2 regions of the Paenibacillus sp. PastF-3 genome follow, and region 1 is predicted to be linked to the other one. Evidence: riboswitches for the same ligand, from Rfam matches in the RefSeq annotation. Region 1 holds a riboswitch; the other holds the start of a gene.
What was found. A riboswitch is a leader RNA that binds a small molecule or an ion and turns the genes downstream of it on or off. The one in region 1 is predicted to bind cyclic di-AMP.
Positions count from the first base shown of each region.

Region 1 (3,421 bases):
GATTCTCATTCTCTGTGTCAACCTATAAATTTAAAATTTTGTTGATTTGCAGCATTTTCCTTCAAAAAAAATACAAAAGAGACTATATACCGAACGTTCCGGATATAGCCTCTCCTTAATAATCCATTATTTATTCAAATGATAGGGGACAGTCGCAACTACAACATCTTTTGAATTCATTAGATACGAACGGATTAAAAAGCTGGTCTGATTATGAAGTACAGCTTGCCACCAATGCTTAGTTATAAACTGTGGAATCAGAATCGTGATATGATCCGTCGCTGCGGTCTTCCACTCCACGGTATCAATAAATTTCACTAACGGACGAATAATACTGCGATATCTGGAACGAAGTACAATCAGGCGTACACCCGGATTCCATTCCTCCCACCGTTGCTCCATCTTTTGAATGTCCTCTTCATCAAAGCCAACATACACGGCTACTACATTATCTGTTAGAGACTTGGCATAGCTGATGGAATGCAGTACAGCACGTGTTACACCAGCAACAGGGACAACAACCGTACTTCCTTTAATCAAAGGTTTATCCGTAGCCGGACATATACGAAGCTGATCTGCTGTGTTCAAATAGTGCTTGTGAATGCGGTGGAACACAAACATTACAGCAGGTAAGAAAATGAACGCCATCCATACGCTTGAGAACTTAGTAATGATAAAAATAAGCGTAATTGTCAATGTAGTCAGCATACCGATGGTATTTACAACAAATCTTTTTTTCCATCCCGCTGGTTTGGTTTTAAACCAATGAACCATCATTCCAAGCTGGGACAATGTGAACGGAATGAAGACACCTACCGCATAAAGAGGAATCAAGCTTTCTGTATTTCCGTGAAATGCAGCTACAAGTACAGCAGACAGAACACCTAGAAAAATAATACCATTTGAGAAACCTAGACGGTCACCACGAACCATAAAAGCATGTGGCATATATTTATCTTTTGCAAACATAAAGGCGAGCAGCGGGAACGCTGAGTAAGCTGTATTAGCTGCTAAGAATAAAATGACTGCTGTAATCCCTTGAATGAAAAAATATAAAGTTCCGCGACCAAAGGTCGATTCAGCGATCTGAGAAACAACCGTTGCCTTTTCATCAGGCACTATACCGTACCAATAGGCCAGTAATGTGATACCTGTAAACATAAATCCAAGTATAACCCCCATGACCATTAAGGTCTTGGCTGCATTCTTTTCAGCCGGTGCTTTAAAGTTTGGAATGGCATTAGATACAGCCTCTACACCCGTAAGTGCCGAACAACCAGAACTGAAGGCTTTTAATAGTAGAAACAAACTAACATTGGAGACGGCGCTGCCTATTTCAGGGACATTCGCATGTACGCCACCTGCTGCATATTTAATAACACCGGAGATAATCAAAACTACAATCGACACCACAAACAAATACACTGGGATTGCGATAAATGAAGCCGATTCTGTAACTCCGCGAAGATTAATCAATGTTAGAAGAATAATTACGGATACAGCAATAAGAACCGTGTGATTATGAAGACTTGGAAACGCTGATGTGATCGCATCTGTCCCTGCCGAGGCACTAACAGCTACGGTCAGAATGTAATCCACTAACAAAGACCCTCCTGCTAAAAGCCCTGTCGGAACACCAAGATTACTCTTGGCAACGATGTAAGCTCCTCCTCCTTGCGGATAAGCGTAGATCGTCTGCCGATAGGATAAAATCAGGATGGCCAGCAGGCCCAATACGGCTAATGCAATTGGCAGGGAATACCAGATGGCAGTAAACCCGGCAGCCACCAGTACAATCAGAATTTGTTCCGTTCCGTAGGCTACAGACGAGAGCGCATCAGAAGACAGGACAGCCAGTGCTTTAACCTTGGATAACTTTTCATGATCGAGTTCGTTCGACTTCATCGGACGCCCGATCAATAGTCGTTTTACCTTGCTTACCATGGTGGATACAGTTCCTTTCTTTGGGAGCTGAAACGGAATTTCCGCGCGCTGTTTTCATTGGTGGATTTCATAAATGCAGACACAAAAAATAGCATACGGAAATGATCCGCATGCTATGCATGGTCATTATCCCACCTTGCTTACGAGGTTAGCTGGCGGATTCGGGCTGTGGTTTAGCCCTACGGTACAAGTCCAATCGACCTATTCCGATTCACCCCATTGGCACATATGCCAAGTTTGGTTCCCCCGTTTTTCCTAAGAAAATTCAGCGCATATTCAACTTCTCACAAGGTCTAATATTAGTCTACAAAGTGTATGCAGTAAAGCGTTGAAAAAAATGAAAAAAGAATGAAAAAACATCCAAAAAGCGCAAATACAGCGTCTAATTGGATGCTCTCTTTCATTCTCTTCAATTATCCCTCTGGGTCGTGTTTTTAGTCACTTTTCACATTTTTTCGTTCCTTCAAAGTTGAAAAATCAAAATCCTAAACTTTCTTCTGTTTCTAATTCCATCACTTCTTCTTCCTTGCGTCCGTACCAAAGTAAAATACTTATTAAAGCAAACGCGATTAAAGCAAGAAAAGGAATCGTAATGAATCCGAAATAGTTCAAGTAATCCTTATTACAAGGAACACCAATTGTACAAGGAAGCACTTTACTTAACGCAGGAATCTTCTGCTCCGCATAATGATAAATCGAGATACTGCCACCAATCAAGCTTAATGGAAGTACATATGGGATAATCCTTTTATCTCCTCGAAACGTCGCAATTCCCAAGAGGAATAACTGCGGATACATAAAAATTCGCTGGAACCAGCAAAGCTTACAAGGTTCATATTTCAATACTTCGCTCAAATACAAGCTACCAGCTACAGCAACTAAAGAGACGAACCAGGCCAGATACAGGCAGTTACGCTTGCAAAAAGATAGGAACTTTGTCACTTTGCCTCCACAGCTTTTGCGGCGTCGTTAATTTCAGTTGAAATCGCTTCAATGTTAAAAGGATCCGCAATCATTACTCCATTGATGTAAAGGGATGGTGTAGTCGTCACCCCAGCTTCACTAGCTAACTGCATACCCTTATTCAGCTCATCTGCATACGTACGATCCTTAATATCTTTACGAAGCAGTTCGTAATCGATAGCTAACTTCTCTTTCTCCGCAAGGCTTACTAAGAAATCTTCAGTCGCCCATTCTTCACTTTCATCACCTTGCTGAGCATATACAGCATCATAGAACTTCCAGAACTCATCATTATTCTGATGATAAACAGATAATGCAGCAAGTGAGGCCGTTTCAGAGTCTGGACCAACGAAAGCCATATTTACAAAGTAGAGCGCTGCTTTTCCCTCGTTGACAAAATCTTGAACAATTTTCGGTTTAACTGAAGTTGCAAATTGGGAACACGCTGGACATTTTAAGTCTCCAAATTCAACAATTTTAACAGGTGCATCCTCTTTACCAACTCTAGGTAGCT
Region 1 is NZ_JARXWM010000001.1:833,246-836,666, forward strand. It holds gene M2444_RS03825 (APC family permease) at 127-1,944, opposite strand; cyclic di-AMP (ydaO/yuaA leader) riboswitch at 2,068-2,225, opposite strand; gene M2444_RS03830 (disulfide oxidoreductase) at 2,422-2,886, opposite strand; gene M2444_RS03835 (DsbA family protein) at 2,883-3,421, opposite strand, start outside.

Region 2 (3,421 bases), on a different contig from region 1:
ATGGCACTAAGTTCTGTATCCGTAGTTCTAAATGCCCTTCGCTTACAACGAGTAAAACTATAATGATTTAGCGATACAGAAATCCTTTACAAAAACAAAAGTTTGTGACACCTACATTCGATGTTTTCTATAAAAAAAGACTTCGAAGTATATCTTCGAAGTCTTTTTGCAATCTTTCTTTATTACTGATTCATACCAGCCATTCCGCTTACAATCTCAGGATTAACCATCCCAAAGATCATGGCGATGTGTGCAACAACGAGAAACCCGCTGACGAGAATAAAGTGAAGCTTGAGCTTTCCTTCTTCCGAACGTTTACGGCCGATAAGCCCAAGCTCCAAAAGAGCCAGAGGCAGCAGGAAGAATACGCCACTGAGGTAAAATCCAACCGCGACTACGTCTACCCAGGAATGCCACTCTCCATTTACGGTCAGAGGGACAAAAGCTGTCGGGAAGAGATACAAGAAAACTCCTGTAAAGTAGAGACCGGCCAAAATACTGCAGATTCGGTTAAACGCCTTTAATCCACCCTGGACGTTTTTGTTGAAAAGGATAAAGAACTCGGTTACTGTAATAGTCTCAGCAAAAATGACGGGGATTGCCATAAAGATGATCAGATTCCACGGCTGGCTGTCCATAAGAAGGGACATGTAATGAGTCATGTTCATTGATTAATTCCCTCCATTTATATAATTACTGCAAGAGTTATCATATGTGGAAAGTTTGTAGAAGAGATTGGAGAAGGAGTATCAATAGATGGAAAATAGAGTTGAAGATATAGAGTATAGAATTCGTTTAGAAGATAGGTATACTACGTGGATTGAAAGTGAAGGGGAAGTATGGAATACCTAGGAGTGGATTCAGAATTACTCATGCGGTGGCTGATGGTATGGGGAGCCTGGGCAGTCCTCATAAGTTTATTGATAAATGTGGTCATAAGTGTTGTAGGAATCATTCCATCAGTGGCACTAACGACTGTGAATATGTTAGTCTTTGGTGTGGTTCCCGGGTTTCTTCTCTCTTGGATCGGAGAAGTTTTAGGGGCAGCCGTCTCTTATCTTCTTTATCGCAAAGGTACCTTAACTTATAAGGAGAAATATCGTCCGAATAAAACCATCAAATGGCAGTCCCAGATTCAATCATTAAGTCCGAAGCGTCAGTTTTTTAGCATAATAATTGTCCGATCAGCGCCGTTAATTCCTTCATCATTAGTCACTCTAATCTGCGTTATTTCCAAAGTAGGCTTTTCAAGTTTTATAGTTGCTTCTGCGATAGGTAAAATACCATCGTTGCTACTTGAGACACTCATTGGCTATGGATATGTTAATCTAATGGACACTAAATTCAAGTTAATGATTACAATTTTGTTTCTTTTATTGAGCACCATTATTTTTTATCTTGATAGAAAGAAAAAGGGATAATGCATGGACAATAGAAAAATAGTTACTTATATAAATAGGGTTTTTGCGTAATTAAAGCTCGAAAATCTGCATTATACACTAAAAAAGTGTAGAAACTATGTAGTTTAAAAATAAAAGTATAAAATTTGTGAAAGCATTGACAGGCGATTTCTTGATATATTAAAGTGTAATTAGTTACAAAATATTAACCAACTGCCGAATTTCGTATTGAAAACGGGGGAACCATTCCGGGTGAATTATTCTTGTGAGCAAGAGAATATAGGGAACCTTTAACCGAACCCTCAGCTAACTCCGTAGGCATTGAAGGGAGAACAAGGTTCTGAAGAAAGTCATTTTATCTTTACTAGGAGCTGCAGTTATTTTCACAACAGCTGTACCAAGTACTTTTGCAAGTGAGGTAAAACTGGAGAGTGAAGTGAATCAGGTACTCGGGACACCTTATTTATGGGGTGGAACCACTAAGGCAGGATTCGATTGTTCCGGATTCATCCTGTATGTACTAAAAAAGTTTAATGTGGATGATCTTCCACGCACTTCCCAGTCACAAGCTAAAGTAGGGACACCCGTTGCAAAAGAGAACTTACGATCAGGAGATTTGGTGTTTTTTAATACCTTTGGTAATGGTATCTCCCATGCCGGAATTTACTTAGGCGACGATCAATTCGCCCACTCCTCAAGCAGCAAGGGAGTAAGCATAAGCAAGTTGTCCGAAAGATACTACAAAGATCGTTATGTTACGGCTCGGCGTGTAGTAGATAAAGAGAGTTATCTTAGTATGGTTAATTAAGTAATAGGTGAGGGGGTATCCAGCAGCCATATATGGCTGCAGGATACCCCTAGTTTTTTAGAAGATCCCAGAACGGTCTGTTTTCTCATTTCCCTAATCCCACAGATTCCTCCTCAACATACAAAGGAGTCCCCTATATATCATGGGGACTCCTTTGTATGTTGGTCACTAATATCTTTTCAAATGGATATAATCATATGTTTGCTCTAGGGTATGTATGTGATGTTCTTATAACCTAATATCAATAGTTTGCCCACGATATTCGTCCAGTATATTTGCCTTTGGGTTTTGAATGGGTTCTTTAGCATGCTCGTGATTGGTGATTTTTTTGTCTCCTGTTCCCGTATGCATTCCATCCATTCCACAGTTCTTTGGCATATTAGCTGAACCTGATAATCCACTTAACCCATTCATATAATATTCCTCCTAGTAGTATAATTCAACTCTTTAATACCCTCTCATGGTAACACTTAAATGTACATTTTATATGTGGTAGGTGAGTAGAAGCCCAATTTCTTTTGGTTGGACAACTTGGAAGAAGTCTACACTCTCACTCGGATTCGTTAATTATTTTTAAAAAGAACATCATATCTTCATACTTTCTCCAAAATGTATTGCTATACTGTGAGGAGATTAAGAATGAAGGTATTGAAAAAAGGTGTATTAACAGCTACATTATCTGTAGCTTTTTTAACATTAACAATCACCAGTCCAGCTGCTTTAACGCCAGCGACACAAGCGGCACAAGCGGTAAAAGTAACTTCAATTGCAGTCAAAGGCCCTTCTAATCCTTTAAGGCCATCTGAAACCTTTCAGCTGAAGCCCACCGCGGTGACCTCACCCAAAGGCGGGAAAATAAAGATAACCTATTCTTCAAGTAATTCTAAAGTAGCAACGGTAAATGCAAGTGGATTAGTGACAGCGGTTGCTTCAGGAAAGGCTACCATTAATGTAAATTCAGGCGGCAAAAAAACATCTGTAGTAATAAATGTGGTAACTTCTGATCACAAACACTGATGCTTAACAAGAGAATTATGAGCATGATGCCAGTAAAATTATAAACTGAATCCCAGCAGTTCCTGATCCCTGGAAATAGATTGGCCAGAGCAAAAGATGTAATATTAAACGGCACTAAATGTAAAAAGGAAGGTAGTAAATTTCATGAATAAAAAAGTATTTATGTCCACGGCTATAGCGATAACTTTGATTGGTG
Region 2 is NZ_JARXWM010000014.1:52,475-55,895, forward strand. It holds partial or broken gene M2444_RS23870 (hypothetical protein) at 1-63, shown strand, start outside; gene M2444_RS23875 (DUF6803 family protein) at 183-668, opposite strand; gene M2444_RS23880 (TVP38/TMEM64 family protein) at 840-1,421, shown strand; cyclic di-AMP (ydaO/yuaA leader) riboswitch at 1,605-1,736, shown strand; gene M2444_RS23885 (C40 family peptidase) at 1,741-2,208, shown strand; gene M2444_RS23890 (hypothetical protein) at 2,437-2,622, opposite strand; gene M2444_RS23895 (Ig-like domain-containing protein) at 2,848-3,225, shown strand; gene M2444_RS23900 (CueP family metal-binding protein) at 3,370-3,421, shown strand, end outside.
Region 2: it holds a riboswitch for cyclic di-AMP, as region 1 does, so the genes downstream of both, M2444_RS23885 (C40 family peptidase) here and M2444_RS03825 (APC family permease) in region 1, are expected to answer to the same signal.